DNA from 2 places in the Georgenia alba genome. Region 2 is predicted to be linked to the other one. Evidence: riboswitches for the same ligand, from Rfam matches in the RefSeq annotation. Region 2 holds a riboswitch; the other holds the start of a gene.
The links. A riboswitch is a leader RNA that binds a small molecule or an ion and turns the genes downstream of it on or off. The one in region 2 is predicted to bind thiamine pyrophosphate.
Positions count from the first base shown of each region.

Region 1: another riboswitch for thiamine pyrophosphate. It lies ahead of ACFQQL_RS00240 (thiamine ABC transporter substrate-binding protein); the one in region 2 lies ahead of thiM (hydroxyethylthiazole kinase).

Region 1 is NZ_JBHTCQ010000001.1:49,443-56,858, forward strand. Features, by position in the region: gene ACFQQL_RS00230 (ABC transporter ATP-binding protein) at 1-113, opposite strand, end outside; gene ACFQQL_RS00235 (ABC transporter permease) at 107-1,843, opposite strand; gene ACFQQL_RS00240 (thiamine ABC transporter substrate-binding protein) at 1,843-2,946, opposite strand; TPP riboswitch at 2,991-3,094, opposite strand; gene ACFQQL_RS00245 (inositol monophosphatase family protein) at 3,145-4,008, opposite strand; gene ACFQQL_RS00250 (alpha-D-ribose 1-methylphosphonate 5-triphosphate diphosphatase) at 4,023-5,270, opposite strand; gene ACFQQL_RS00255 (ATP-binding cassette domain-containing protein) at 5,280-6,041, opposite strand; gene ACFQQL_RS00260 (alpha-D-ribose 1-methylphosphonate 5-phosphate C-P-lyase PhnJ) at 6,068-7,416, opposite strand, start outside.
Region 2 is NZ_JBHTCQ010000001.1:589,869-597,284, reverse strand. Features, by position in the region: gene ACFQQL_RS02885 (TenA family protein) at 1-150, opposite strand, end outside; gene thiD (bifunctional hydroxymethylpyrimidine kinase/phosphomethylpyrimidine kinase) at 147-959, opposite strand; gene thiE (thiamine phosphate synthase) at 956-1,621, opposite strand; gene thiM (hydroxyethylthiazole kinase) at 1,618-2,439, opposite strand; TPP riboswitch at 2,430-2,525, opposite strand; gene ACFQQL_RS02865 (acetoacetate--CoA ligase) at 2,717-4,705, shown strand; gene ACFQQL_RS02860 (thiolase family protein) at 4,702-5,895, shown strand; gene ACFQQL_RS02855 (Zn-ribbon domain-containing OB-fold protein) at 5,892-6,356, shown strand; gene ACFQQL_RS02850 (thiolase family protein) at 6,353-7,416, shown strand, end outside.

The DNA of each region.
Region 1 (7,416 bases), 540 kb from region 2:
CCGAGCAGGGCGACCACCTCACCCGCCTGGACGTCCAGGTCCACGCCGGCCACCGCGGTCGTGCCGCCGTAGCGGACGGTCAGGCCGCGCACGGTCAGCCCGTCGGTCACCATCCGGTCGCCTCCTTGGTCCGCATCCGTTCGGCGAGCCCCATGACGGTGGCCGTCAGGGCCGCCAGCACCACGGCGGCCGCGAGTGCCATGCCGTAGTTCTCCGCGCCGGGGCGCCCGATGAGGCGGAAGATCACCACCGGCAGTGTGGGCCGGTCGGGCCGGGCGAGGAACGACGTCGCTCCGAACTCCCCCAACGACACCGCGAACGCGAACCCGACCGCCAGCCCGAGCCCGCGCAGCAGGAAGGGTCCGTCGACCGTGGCGAGGACGCGTGCCGGTGCCGCACCGAGCGCCGCGGCCGCCTGCCGCAGGCGCGGGTCGACGGCGCGCAGCACCGGCAGCACGCTGCGCACCACCAGCGGGATCGCCACGACCGCCTGGGCGATCGGCACGAGCACCGGCGAGGTCCGCAGGTCCAGCGGCGGGGAGTCGAGCGTGATGAGGAAGCCGAAGCCGACGGTGACCGCCGAGACGCCAAGGGGCAGCATGAAGACGCCGTCGAGCAGTCCCGCGGCGCGGCGGGCCGCCCGGCCGCGCGGCCGGCGGGAGACGACCAGCGCCACGAGGCAGCCGACCACGACGGCGAGGACCGTGGCGTCGACGGCGGCCCGTAGCGAGTTCGCGGTCGCCTCCCACACGGTGACGGTGAGCGCGTTCGGCCCGCCGGTGGAGCCGAGGTTGACGTAGTTCTCCAGCGTCCAGCCCTCCGACGTCCGGAAGGACCGCACCACCAGTCCGGCGAGCGGGGTGACCAGGAGGCCGAGGACCACGACGGCGGTGAGCGTGGCCGGCACCAGGTCCGGTCCCGGCCGGAGCGTGCGCAGGCCGCGGGTCACGAGGCGCAGCGGCTGCTCGGCGGCCGCGTCCAGGCGCAGCCGCAGGGCCCGTTCCTGCCGGCGGCGCCCGGCGGCCGCGACCGCGAGCGCGGCGGCCACCACCCCCACCTGGAGCACCGACAGCACGGCGGCGGCGCGCAGGTCCAGGAACTGGGTGGTCTGCACCCAGATCTCGGTCTCGACCGTGCCGTAGTCGAGGCCGCCGAGGACCATGACGACGCCGAACGCCGTCGCGCAGAAGAGGAACACGACCGAGGCCGCCGAGGCGATCGCGGGACCGAGCGCCGGCAGGGTGACGGTGCGGAACGCGCGCACCGGACTCGCACCGAGCGCCCGGGCCGCCTGGACGGCTCGTGGGTCCAGCCGGGCCCACATCCCGCCCACGGTGCGCACCACCACCGCGTAGTTGAAGAACACCAGCGCCAGCACGATGGCGGCGAAGGTCCCGTCCAGCCGCAGGAAGCCGAGCGGGCCGCCCTCGGCGAGCAACGCCCGGAACGCGACGCCGACGACGACGGTCGGCAGCACGAACGGCACGGTCACCACCGCCCGCAGCAGGCCTCGTCCCCGGAATCGGCAGCGGTAGAGGACGTACGCGCCGGGGATCCCGAGCAGCAGGGCGACACCGGTGCCCACGGCCGACTGGGCGAGGGTCAGCCCGACCACCCGCCAGGTGCGCGACCGGGTAAGGATCTCGGCGAACCCGTGCGGGTCCAGCGCGCCGTCGGGCAGGAGGCCGCGTCCGAGCAGGGTCAGCACGGGCCAGGCGAAGAACGTGCCGAGGAAGACCAGCGGGACCCCCGCGGCGAGCGCCCACGCGAGCCTTGCCGGCCAGCGTCCGGGCGTCCGCCCGTGGGGAGCCCCGGACGTTGCCGGAGCGGCTGCGGCGGCCATCAGCCGACCACGATCTCCCGCCACGCGGCGAGCCAGTCCTGACGGTGGGCGTCGACGGTCTCCGGGTCGACGGCGAACGGCTCCTCGGCCGGCGGCGCGTGCCGCTCCCAGGCCTCGGGCAGGTCCACCGAGTCGTCAACCGGGTACATGTACATCTGGCCCGGGATGTCCGCCTGGACCTCGGGCGAGAGCAGGAAGTCGACGAAGGCGCGGGCTCCGTCGACGTTCTGCGCGCCGGCCAGGACGCCGGCGTGCTCCACCTGCCGGTAGCAGGTCTCCAGCAGCGCCCCGGTGCGAGGCTCGCCGCCCCCGTCGGGCACCTCCGCGGCGGGCGAGGAGGCATAGGACAGGACGATGGGCCGGGGCCCGGCGCCCTCGGAGCCGGAGAAGTCGACGTAGTAGGCGTCAGACCAGGAGTCGGACACCGCCAGCCCGTTCGCGGTGAGGTCGCGCCAGTAGTCCTGCCAGCCGTCCTCGCCGAACGCACCGACGGTGGCCAGGAGGAACGACAGCCCGGGCGAGGAGGCCGCCGGGTCGGTCACGACGGTCAGGTCGCGGTAGGCAGGGTCGGTCAGGTCCTCGAGGGTGGTCGGCTCGGCGAGGTCGTGCTCGGCGAACCACCGGTGGTCGACGTTGAGGCACACGTCCCCCTTGTCCACCGGGGTGAGCTCCTCGCCGAGGTCGACCGCGTCCGCGGAGGCCGGCTGCCCGTCGGGCGTGTAGGGGTCGAGGACGCCGGCGTCGACGGCACGCGTCGCGTAGGCGTTGTCGATGCCGTACACCACGTCACCGAGAGGGGCGTCCGCGGTGAGAACGAGCTGGTTGACGAGCGCGCCGGCGTCTCCCGGCGCGAGGGTCTCGAGGGTGTAGCCGGTGTCCTCCTCGAAGGCGGTCAGCAGGTCCTCGCTCAGGGCGAAGGAGTCGTGGGTGACGACCGTGACGGTGCCGCCGGCCGCGCCGTCACCGCCGCCCGGGCCGGCGTCGTCGTCCGAGCCTCCGGTGAGGGTGCAGGCCGTGAGCGCCGCGGTGGCGATGACGGCCGTGGCAGCGTTTGCCGCGCACCGTGTCCTGGTGTGTGTCCTGGTGCGCGTCGTGGTGCGCATGGTCGTCCTCCCGTCGTGCAGGAGGGCCTGCGAGCGGGCTCGCAGGGAGAGACGTCCCGACTCCCTTCGCCGGTGCTAACCGGTGCAGGTTCGAGGGTCTGCGGTGCTCCGCACTCTCAGCGCCCGTGGCGCTCCCCTGTCGTCGCTCGTGACCCTAGCACCGGGCGAGCCCCAGTGAAGAGATCCGCTCTCAGTCCGTCACCGCGGCGACGAGGCGATGGCCTCCACCAGCTCCTCGGCGAGCTGTGGCGTGGCGGCGACGACGCCGGACCAGCGGCGGGTGAGGTCGGTGTCCAGCTCGAGCGGGCTGCCGTGGACGTCGACGACGGCGCCCCCGGCGGCCGGCACGATGAGCGCCGCGGCGGCGAGGTCCACGAGCCGGTGGGTGCGCGAGCCCGGGTCGGCGAAGGCGTCGATGCTGCCCTCGGCGACCAGGAGCGACTCCAGGCAGCTGGAGGAGAGGATCCGGACCCGCTCGGCACGGCCGGCGACCCGCAGCCACGCGTCGGTGGAGTCCCCGCCGGCGTGCCGCTTGGGTCGCAGCATGCTGACCGCGGCCCCGGTCAGCGCCGTGGCGCCCGAGGTGCGGTACGGCACCGGTTCACCGGCCCGGGCGGCGACGCAGTGGCCCTGCTCGAGCCAGCAGATGAGACCCTCGGCGAGCTCGCCGTCCACGTATAGCGCTCCGGAGAAGCACGACAGCGGGACACCGGCGGCGGCGTTGGCGGAGCCGTCGAGCGGGTCGACGACCATCGTGACGCCGCTGCCGCGGTCGACCAGGCCGAGCTCCTCGCTGAGCAGGTTGACCCCGTGCGCCGCGGCGGTCGCGGCGATGGCGTCCTCGACGATCTCGTCGATCCGGTACGTCGGCGTGCCGTCGGCGCCGGTGCGCACCGTCTGCACCAGGCCGGCCCGGTCCCAGGTGTCCCACGCGCGGTTCACGCCGGTGACGGCGGCACGGCAGGCGTCAGCGAGCACGTCGGAGACGGTGTCCGGCACGCGCGGCTCCGGCGCCCGGAAGGGCACCCGGCCGCCGGCTGCCGATCGCTGCTCGGTGGTCACCGGGCCAGTGTCGCTCACGACACCGCCTCGGCGCGCAGCGTGGCGACGGCGTAGGGCCATGTGCCCCGGCCGTCGTCGACGAGCGCGAGATCTGCCCGCATCCCCGCCGCGATGACGCCGCGGTCCGGCAGCCCGGCCACGCGGGCCGGGCCGGAGGTGATGAGCCCGACGGCGCGGGGCAGGTCGACGACCCGCTCCGCGGCGAGGAGGGCCGCGGAGGCCAGCAGCGCCGTCGGGAGGTAGTCCGACGCAAGGGCGTCCACCAGGCCGAGCGAGACCAGCTCACGGGCCGAGACGTTCCCCGAGTGGGACCCGCCGCGCAGCACGTTCGGCGCGCCGGCGACGACGACGAGGTCACGTTCCCGGGCACGGCGTGCTGCGGGCACGGTGGTCGGGAACTCGGCGACGGCGCCGCCGCGTGCGACGAGCGCGTCGATCTCCTCCGGGGAGTCCGGGTCGTGGCCCATGAGCCGGACACGGCCGGCGGTGGCGAGGTCGGACAGCCACGCCAGGTTGGCCTCCCGCACGGCGGCGAGGTCGGCGGCCTCCTCCACCCGCTGCGCGATGCGGGCGTCCGCCTCCTCACCGGTCAGTCCGTCCCGCTCGATCATGAACCGGCGCAGCCCGGCCGGGTCGGCGTACTGCCCCTGGCCGGGCGTGTGGTCCTCGTGGGAGACCAGGGGCGCTGGTGCGCCGTCCTCCAGGCCCGAGACGCGGCGCCGGAGGACCTCGGCGCCGTCGGCGGACAGCACGTCGAGCCGGTGCAGCACGCGGTGGTCGACGCGGTAGGAGGGTGTGGTGTCGGCGACGCGGCACACGTCCAGGGCGCGCTCCGCGCTGCGCGGCACCCCGCGGGTGTTCTTGTGCTGGAACGCGGCGCCGTGGAACATCGTCGTCGTCCCGGCGCCGGCCACACGTCCCTCGAACGAGGCCAGGGCGAACTCGATGGGCACCTCCGCACCGGGGCGCGGTGTCCGCTCGTTCTCGAGCGCGTCGCTGTGCACGTCCACGAAGCCGGGGACGAGCAGCAGGTTCTGGCCGTCGACCACCGGACCGGCGCCCGGGGCTCCCACCGCCGAGCCGCCGCCGGCGGTGACGTCCTGGATCCGGCCGTCCCGCACGGTGAGGGTCGCGTTCTCGAGGATGCGGTCCGGCAGCACGGCTCGGACGTTGCGCAGCTGGTAGCTGGGCCGCGGCGCGCCGAGCGCCCACGGCTGGGCGGTGGAGGTGGCGGGCCGGTCGGCGGTGAGCTGCGTGCTCATGCGGTGCTCCTAGGCGACTTCTTCGAGGGCGGCGTGGTGCTGGGCGAGGATCGTCTCGGGCGTGCCCTCGGCGACCACCCGCCCGGCGTCCATGACGACGGCGCGGCCGGCCAGCCGACGGATGATCTGCATGTCGTGGTAGACGGCGAGCACGCTGACCCCGGCAAGGTCCTCGATGAGCTCCAGTGCCCGCTCACGGTTCGCCGGGTCGAGCGCCGAGACCGGCTCGTCCAGGAGCAGCAGCCGGGGCGGGCTGACCACCCCGGCGGCCAGGTTGACCCGCTGCCGCTCACCGCCGGACAGGACGCTGCAGTCGATCTCCCACAGCGGCTCGTCGATCCCGAGGCGGCGCAGCGCGGCGACGGCCGCCTCGCGGGCCTCGGGCGGGGCGAGGCCGCGCCGCCGGGCCGCGGCGGCCACGTGCTGCAGCGGTCCGGTGCGCGGCGGGGCGGCGAGGAACTGCGAGACGTAGCCCAGCTCCCGGCCGCGCAGCCGCGCCATCTGCCGGTCCGGCAGGGCGGTCAGCTCGACGGCCCGGTCCTCCAGAGCCAGCGTCACGGTGCCGGCGTCCGGCAGATAGTTGCGGTAGACGCAGCGCAGCAGGCTGGACTTCCCGGCACCGGAGGCACCCGCGACGGCGACGTGCTCGCCGGTACCGACGTCGAGCGAGACGCCGTCGAGCGAGGTCACCGTCCGGCCGGACACCGCGTGCATGGTGAAGGTCTTCCGTAGGTCACGCACCGAGAGGATCGGTCCGCCGCTGTCTGTCATGGTCGCTCCCTCGGTGGTCACGTCGCTCACCCGCGGGCTGCGGCGACGAGGCGCTGGGTGTACGCCTCGTGCGGGTCGGCGAAGAGCTGGTCGGTCAGGCCCTGCTCGATGACCCGGCCCCGGTGCATGACCACCGCCCGGTCCGTGAGCGTGCGGATGACGCCGAAGTCGTGGCTGACCACGACCACGGCGATGCTGCGCTCCGCGAGCAGCTCTCGCAGCAGGTCCAGGACGCCCGCGGCCACCGAGGCGTCCAGGCCGGTGGTGGGCTCGTCGAGGAGCAGCACGTCCGGGTCGGTCGCCAGCGCCTTGGCGATCTGGACGCGTTGGCGCATGCCGCCGGAGAACTGCCCGACGACGTCGTCCATCCTGTTCAGCGGGACCTCGACGCGGTCCAGCAGGGCGGCGGCCCGGCGGCGGATGTCGTGGTAGGACCGCCAGCCCGCCGCGGTGAGCCGGTCGGCGATGTTGCCGCCGGCGGAGATCCGCAGGTCCAGGCCCGCCGCCGGGTCCTGGTAGACGACCGACAGCAGCCCCACGCGCAGCGCTCGGCGCCGGGACAGGGAGAGGTCGAGGACGTTGCTGCGGCCCTCGTCGTAGCCGCCGAGGCGCACGTCCCCGGTGGTGGCCTCCTCGTCGCCGATGATGCAGCGCATCACGGTGGACTTCCCCGAGCCGGACTCGCCGATGATCCCGAGGGCCTCGGCCGGGGCGACGTCGAAGCTCACCCCGGTCGCGGCGACGACACCGGTCGAGCCGCGTCGCGCCCCGTAGGTCTTGCCCAGGTCGGTGACCTTCAGCGCCCACTCCTCCCCCGGCGCGGTGGCGGTCCGCGTGGAACCGTCGGTGAGCGCGTGACCCGCGAGCAGCCCCGGGTCGGACACGAAGTCCTCGGCCCGGGCGCGCACCCGCTGGGTCGGGTCGGGGTAGTAGCGGGTCGGGGCGAGCTCGGCGTGGTCCGCGGGGTCGACGTCACCGGACCGGACGCGGGCGCACCACTCGACGTCGGAGCACAGGAACTTCCCGTCCGAGGTCTGCACGAGGTAGGTGTCCGCCGAGCCGCACAGGCCGCAGGCCGATCCCGGGGTGCGCTCGACCTCGAACGGGACGTCGTCGAAGGTGACCGGCTCGACCGTGGTGTGGGGCGGGACCGCGTAGACCTTCTTGTCGCGGCCGTGGCACAGGATGGTCAGCTGGTCCCCGCCGAGCCGCGGGACGTCCCACCGCGGGATGGGGCTGGGGGCCATGAGGTAGCGACCCTCGACCATGACGGGGTACCCGGCGCCCTGGTTGATGACGCCGCCGGTGACGAGGTCCTCGTACATGCCGACCCACATGCGGGAGTAGTCGGCCTCGGCGTGCATCCGGCGGCACT
Region 2 (7,416 bases):
GTACAGGGCGTCCTGCGCGAGGTACTGCCGGAAGGTGGCGCGCGGCAGGGTGCCGTCCTCGAGCTCGCGCAGGAACGGCAGAGCGTCGACGGCCTCCCGGACGCCGGCGGCACGCTGCCACGCCTCGGCCGTGAACACTCCGGCGGTCATGACTGCCTCCAGACGTCGTAGAAGTGGTGCACCGGGCCGGGTCCGCGGCCGACGTCGAGGTCGTCCGCGGCGCGCAGGGCCCCGGTCAGCCAGGTCTTCGCGGCGGCTGCCGCATCCGCCCAGGTCGCCGACCGCGGCACGAGCGCGGCGATCGCCGAGGACAGCGAGCAGCCGGTGCCGTGGGTGTTGTCGGTCGCGACGCGGGGCTGGCGCAGGACCTGCTCGCCGTCGCCGTCCAGCCACAGGTCGGTGGCGTCATCACCGGCGAGGTGACCGCCCTTGAGCATGACCCGGGGGACGCCGAGGTCCCGCAGCGCACGGGCCTGGGAACGCATCCCCTCGACGTCCACCGCCTCCGCCGCATCGAGCAGCACGGCGGCCTCGGCGAGGTTGGGGGTGACGAGCGAGACGTGCGGGAGCATCGTGCGGACGGACTCGACGGCGTCGTCGTCGAGCAGGCGCGATCCCGCGGTGGAGACCATGACCGGGTCGAGCACCACGGGGCTCTGCGGTGCCCGCTCGCGCAGGAAGCCGGTGACGGCGCGGACGGTGTCCGCGCCGGAGAGCATCCCGATCTTGACGGCGTCCACCGCGACGTCGTCCCACAGCGTGTCGAGCTGCTCCCGCACGAACGCCGGCGGCACCGCGTGCACACCGGTCACGCCCTGGGTGGACTGCGCCGTCAGCGCCGTCAGCACGGCGGCGCCGTAGGCACCGAGCGCCGAGAAGGTCTTCAGGTCGGCCTGGATGCCTGCGCCGCCGGACGGGTCGGAGCCGGCGATCGTCAGGGCGACGGGCGGCCGGGTCACGAGCCGTCCCCCCAGGCCCGGCGCAGCTCGGCGGCCGCGGCACACGGGTCGGATGCCGCGCAGATCGCGCTGACGACGGCGATCCCGGCCAGGCCACGCCCCCGCAGCCGGGGGGCTCGTGCCACGTCGATGCCGCCGATTGCCACGCAGGGCCACGGGCTGACGACCGTCACCTCGGCGACGCCGTCCGGGCCGAGCGGGTCGGCGTGGCCGGGCTTCGTGGCCGTCGCCCACATCGGGCCGACGCCGAGGTAGTCGAGCACTCCCGGGTCCAGGTCGATCGCGGTCCGGACCTGCTGGGGCGTGGAGACCGACAGCCCGAGCAACCGGTCCGGCCCGAGTGCCGAGCGTGCGTCGGCGGCCGGCACGTCCCGCTGGCCGACGTGCGCACCGTCGGCCCCGATCTGCTCCACCAGGTGCACCCGGTCGTCGACGATCAGCGGGACCCCGGTGCCGGCCAGCACCTCCCGGACCTGTCGGCCGAGCGCGACGAACTCCTCGTCGGTGAGGTCGTGGTCGCGCAGCTGGACCACGCTCACCCCGCCCGCGACGGCGGCCTCGACCGTGGCGGGCACCCCGCGGGCACCGCACATCCCGGTGTCGGTGACGAGGTAGACGGACAGGTCCAGCGGCGCGCGGCCGGGCCGGGCCGGGGTGCTCACGAGAGCCGGACCCGGTCGGCGAGCTGCGCAGGCTCGAGCGCGGCCAGCTCGTCCAGCAGGGCGACGGCGAAGCTGCCCGGGCCGCGGGCCGCGGTCGCCGCGGCGTCGGCGGCGACGGTGTACAGCGCGGTCGCGGCGGCGGCCGCGACCAGGGCGTCGTCCGTGACGGCGGTGCAGGCGGCCATGAGTGCGCCCAGGGCGCAGCCGGCGCCGGTGACCTTGGTCAGCAGGACGTCGCCGTTCGCGACGCGGATCAGCCGGTCGCCGTCGGTGAGGTGGTCGACGGCGCCGCTGACGGCGACGACGCAACCGTGCCGCCTGGCGAGCGCCTCCGCGGCGGGCAGGGCGTCCTCGGCGGTGTCGACGCTCTCGACCCCGCGGCCGCCCCGGCCGCCGTCGAGGGCGAGGATCTCCGAGGCGTTGCCGCGCACGACGGCGGGGGCCGCGATCTGCAGCAGCTCCTGCGCCACGCCGGTGCGCCAGGGCAGCGCGCCGGCCGCCACCGGGTCCAGCACCCAGGGTGTTCCGGCGTCCGTGGCCCCGGCGACCGCCTCGCGCATGGCCGCGACGGTGTCCTCCTGGGGCGTACCGAGGTTGACCAGCACGGCGCCGGCCCCACCGGCCAGCGCCCGGGCCTCGTGGGTGTTGTCGACCATCGCGGGGCTGGCCCCCGCGGCGAGGAGCGTGTTGGCGGTCCACTGCGCCACGACGACGTTGGTCAGGCACTGCACGAGCGGCCCCCGCGTCCGCAGCTCCGCGACCGTCGTCGCGAGGCGGTCGGCGGTGACGGCCGCGCCGGCGGCGGTGGCTGCACCCAAGGCGACGTCCCTTCGCTAGTACGAACTAGATCAGGTTCAACGGGTGTGCTCTCAGCCGTGCGTGCACGGCACCCCGCGTCGTCCGTCACTGTACCTCCGGTCCGGCGCTCCGGGCGCCCGTGGCAGGATCGGCCCGGACTGACCGTGGACACCTCGTCTCAGATGACGAGAGCGCCACGACGGGATCGCGCGCGTGGCCGCCCCGGCTGGGAACGTCGGACGAGCCAGATCGGCGCACCCGTCGACGGACGAGAGAACCCGGAGGACCCTCGGCCCCATGACCGGACCCGCCACGCTGTGGACGCCACCGGAGTCGGCGTTCACCGACTCCGCGATGGCACGTTTCGCCCACGCCCAGGGTCTCGACCCACGGCGGTACGACGAGCTCCACGCCTGGTCCGTCACCGACCGGTCCGCGTTCTGGTCGGCACTGTGGGACTTCACCGGCGTCCTCGGCGAGCAGGGGGACGTCGTGGAGCAGGCGCCGGACCCGGCCGCCCTCGGCGGCCCCGACGAGCTGCCCTCGCTGCGGCACGGCCACATGTTCGGCACCCGGTTCTTCCCGCGCGGCCGCCTGAACGTCACCGAGAACCTGCTGCGCGGCGATGGCGACCGGCTCGCCGTGGTCGCCGCCGACGAGACCGGCGTCCGCGGCCGCCTCACGCTCGCGGAGCTGCGCGGCCGGGTCGCCGCCGTCCAGGCGGGGCTGCGGGACCGCGGGGTCCGCCGCGGCTCCGTCGTCGCCGGGATCATGCCGAACGACGTCGACAACCTCGTCACCATGCTCGCCACGCTCTCGCTCGGCGCGGCCTGGGCCGGCTGCTCGCCGGACTTCGGCGTCCCCGGGCTGGTGGACCGGATCGGGCAGGTGCATCCCGCCGTCGTCGTCGCCGCCGAGAGCTACGTCTACAACGGCCGCACGTTCGACGTGCGAGGGAAGGCCGAGGAGGTCCTCGACCGACTCGGCCACCCCACCGAGCTGGTGCTCACCCGCTCGGCCGCGTGGGAGTCCGACTTCACCGGCCGAGCCGGCGCGGACGGCCAGCCCACGTTCGAGCGCCACCCCTTCGACACGCCCGGCCTCATCATGTTCACCTCCGGCACCACCGGGCTGCCGAAGGCGATCGTGCACAGCGCGGGTGGGGTGCTCCTGCAGCACCTCAAGGAGCACGTGCTGCACGGCGACGTCCGGCCCGGCGACGTGCACTCGTGGTTCACCTCCACCGGCTGGATGATGTACGCCTGGCTCGTCTCGGCGCTGGCCGCGGAGGCCACCGTCGTCCTCCTCGACGGCAGCCCCACCCCGAAGCGGGACGGGACGCCGGATCACGGCCACCTGTGGCGGATCGCCGAGCAGGCGCGGATCACGCACTTCGGCACGTCCCCCGCCTACCTCAGCGGGCTCATGGCCGCCGGCCACCACCCTGCCGAGCACCACGACCTGTCCGCCCTGCGCTCGGTGCTCTCCGCCGGCGCACCGGTCAGCCCGGAGCAGTACGACTGGCTCTACACCCACGTCAAGCAGGACATGGTCTTCGCCTCGATCAGCGGTGGGACGGAGATCCACGGCTGCTTCCAGCTCGGCTCACCCGTCCACCCCGTCCGGCGCGGCGAGATCACCTGCCTGGCGCTCGGGCACGCCATGGCCGTCCTGGACGAACGCGGCGCACCGGTGGTCGGGGTCAAGGGCGAGCTGGTGTGCACCGAGCCGTTCCCGTCCATGCCGCTGACGTTCCTCGGCGAGGAGGGCCTGCGGCGCTACCACGACACGTACTTCGCGGAGCGGCCCGACCTCTGGACCCACGGCGACCTCGCCGAGCTGACCCCCCGGCGCTCCGTCGTGATCTACGGCCGCAGCGACACCACCCTCAAGCCGCAAGGCGTGCGGATCGGGACGGCCGAGATCTACCGCGTGGTCGACGCCCGAGCCGAGATCGCCGACGCCGTCGTGTTCGGGCACTCCTGCGGCACCGACGAGGACGTGGTGCTGTGCGTCGTCCCGGCCGCGGGCTCCGCGCTGACCGCGGACCTCGCGGCGAGCCTGCGCACCGACATCCGTACCCAGGCCTCGCCCCGGCACGTCCCGGCGCACGTCTTCGCCGTCCCGGCGGTGCCGGTCACCCACAACGGCAAGAAGGCCGAGGGCGCGGCACGGGCGGCGGCCGCCGGCCTGCCGGTGAGGAACCGGGCCTCGCTCGCCAACCCCGAGTGCCTCGCGGCGTACGAGGCGCTCTTCGCGGCGACGCCTGCGGAGGCCACCCCATGACCCGTGCGGTCGGAGCCTCGCGAGCCGCGATCGTGGGCGTCGGCGAGCTGACACCGGTGCGCCGCACCGAGGGCGCCACCACGATGGGCCTGCTCGCGCGCGCGGCGCGGGCCGCCCTGGACGACGCCGGGCTGGAGCCGTCCGACGTCGACGGCCTCCTCGTCGCACCGCAGGTGGGCGAGACCCCGCAGCACGTCCCGGCCACGGTGGCCGAGTACCTGGGCCTGCAGCCCCGGATGGCAGACGTCGTCGACCTCGGCGGCGCCACCGGCCCCGGGATGATCTGGCGGGCCGGTGCCGCCGTCGACGCCGGCATGGCCGACGTCGTCCTGTGCCTGGTCGGCAACCACCGCAACCCCAAGCCGCTGCGCTCGCCCAACCGCAACCCGATCCGGGAGCTCGACGTGCCGCACGGTGCCTCGGGCGCCAACACCTCCTACGCGTTCCTGAAGTCCGCCCACATGGCGGCCTACGGCACCACCGACGAGGACTTCGCGCAGATCGCGGCGGTCTCCCGCGCGCACGCCCAGCTGAATCCGGCGGCGATCTTCCACGGCCGGCCGGCCACCCTCCGGGACGTGCTGGACTCGCCGTACGTGGCTGAGCCGCTGCACCTGCTCGAGATCGTCATGCCGGTGGCCGGCGCGACGGCGGTCGTGGTGGTGAGTCCCGAGCGCGCGACCGGATGGCCCGGCCCGCGCCGCCCCGTGCACCTGCTCGGCGCCGGCGAGAAGGTCAGCCACCGGGCCATGAGCTTCTCCCCGTCGCTGACCTCGGGGCCGTTGCGGCCCGCGATCGCCCAGGCCTACGCGCAGGCGGGAGTCGGGCCGGCGGACCTCGACGTGCTGTCCCTCTACGACTGCTACACGGTGGTCACCGCGCTCACCCTGGAGGACGCCGGGATCTGCCCGCCCGGCCGGTTCGCGGACTTCTTCCGCGACCGGGACGTCTCGCACGCCGGCGAGGTCGCCTACAACCCGCACGGCGGCCAGCTCGGCTGCGGCCAGGCCGACCTCGCCGGCGGCATGAGCCACGCCATCGAGGCCGTCCACCAGCTCCGCGGCACCGCGCACGGCCGCCAGCACCACGGCCGCGCCGACGCCGGCCCGCGCACCGCACTGGTCACCGGGAACGGAGCCACCCTCAGCGAGGCCGTTGCCCTGGTACTCGGCGCGGAGGAGACACGATGACGCAGCCGCAGGACCCTGCCCGCGACGCGGTCGCCGAGCGCGCGACGCTGCTCGCCGGACTCGACGTCCCCGGCCCCACGCCCACCGCCGAGTCCCGCCGCTTCTGGGACGCGCTGGCCCAAGGACGGTTCGAGCTGCCGTACTGCCCCGCCTGCGAGCGCTGGTTCTTCTACCCGCGTGCGGTCTGCCCGACCTGCTGGCGCGAGCAGTGGGGCTGGCGGGCCGCCTCCGGTCGCGGCACCGTCGCGGCCTGGTCTGTGGTGCACCGGCCGGGCCACCCGGGCTGGGCGCCGACCGCGCCATACCCGCTGGCCGTCGTCGACCTCGCCGAGGGGCCCCGCATGCTCGCCCACGTCCTCGCCGACCCGGCCGATGTGCACGTCGGCGACCGGGTGGCCGTCCGGCCGACCCGCGTCGGCCCGGACACGATCGCAGCCGTGGTGAAGGAGACACCGCAGTGACCGTCCCCCCGACCTACCTCCTCGACGGCGTCCGCGTCCCGTTCGGTCGCGTCGGCCGGGCGCTGTCCGGCCTGTCGGCCACCGATCTCGGTGCCCTTCCGGTCGCCGAGCTGCTCCGCCGCCATCCCGGCCTGCGGCCGGACGTCGCCGTGCTGGGCGTCGTCGTGCAGGCCGGGCTGGGCCAGAACCCCGCCCGTGTCGCCGCCCTGGCCGGCGGCCTGGAAGCCACCGTGCCGGCGCTGACCCTCAACAGCGTCTGCCTCGCCTCCCTCGAGACGGTCTGCGACGCGGCGCGCCGCATCGCCGTCGGCGAGGGCGAGACCTACCTGGTCGGCGGGTTCGACTCCATGTCCGCGACCAGGCGGGTCGGCGGCGACACGGACGTGGTCCTGCACGACGGGCTGCTCGACGCCGCCACCGGACGCTCGATGGGCGTGGTCTCCGACGCCGTCAACGCCGAGCTCGGCGTCACGCGCGAGGACCAGGACGCCTGGGCGCACCGTTCGCACGTGCGGGCCGCCGAGAGCCGCGAGTTCCTGCGCGGCGAGACTGTCCCGGTGCCGCTGCCCGGCGGCGGCACGCACACCGACGACGAGGGTGTCCGGCCCGGGTCGTCGCCCGAGGCGCTCGCCGCCCTGGCACCCGCCTTCGGCGCCGACGGCACGATCACCGCGGGCAACGCGTCGCAGACCGCCGACGGCGCGAGCGCCGGGCTCGTGGTCTCCGCCACCGTCGCCGAGCGGGCGGGCGCGACGCCGCTCGGCCGCGTCGTCGACTGGGGGTTCGTCGCCGGTCCGGACACCTCGCTGCACCTCAAGCCGGCCCGGGCCGCCCGCCTGGTGCTCGACCGGCACGGCCTGCGCCCGTCCGACGTGGACGTCTGGGAGATCAACGAGGCGTTCGCGGGCGTCGCCGTCGCCGCGGCCCGCGACCTGGGTCTGGCCGAGGACGTCGTCAATGTCCACGGCGGCGCCGTCGCCGTCGGCCACCCGCTCGGAGCGAGCGGCTTCCGGCTCGCCCTCACCGCCGCCCGGACCCTGCGCGAGCACGGCGGCCGGCA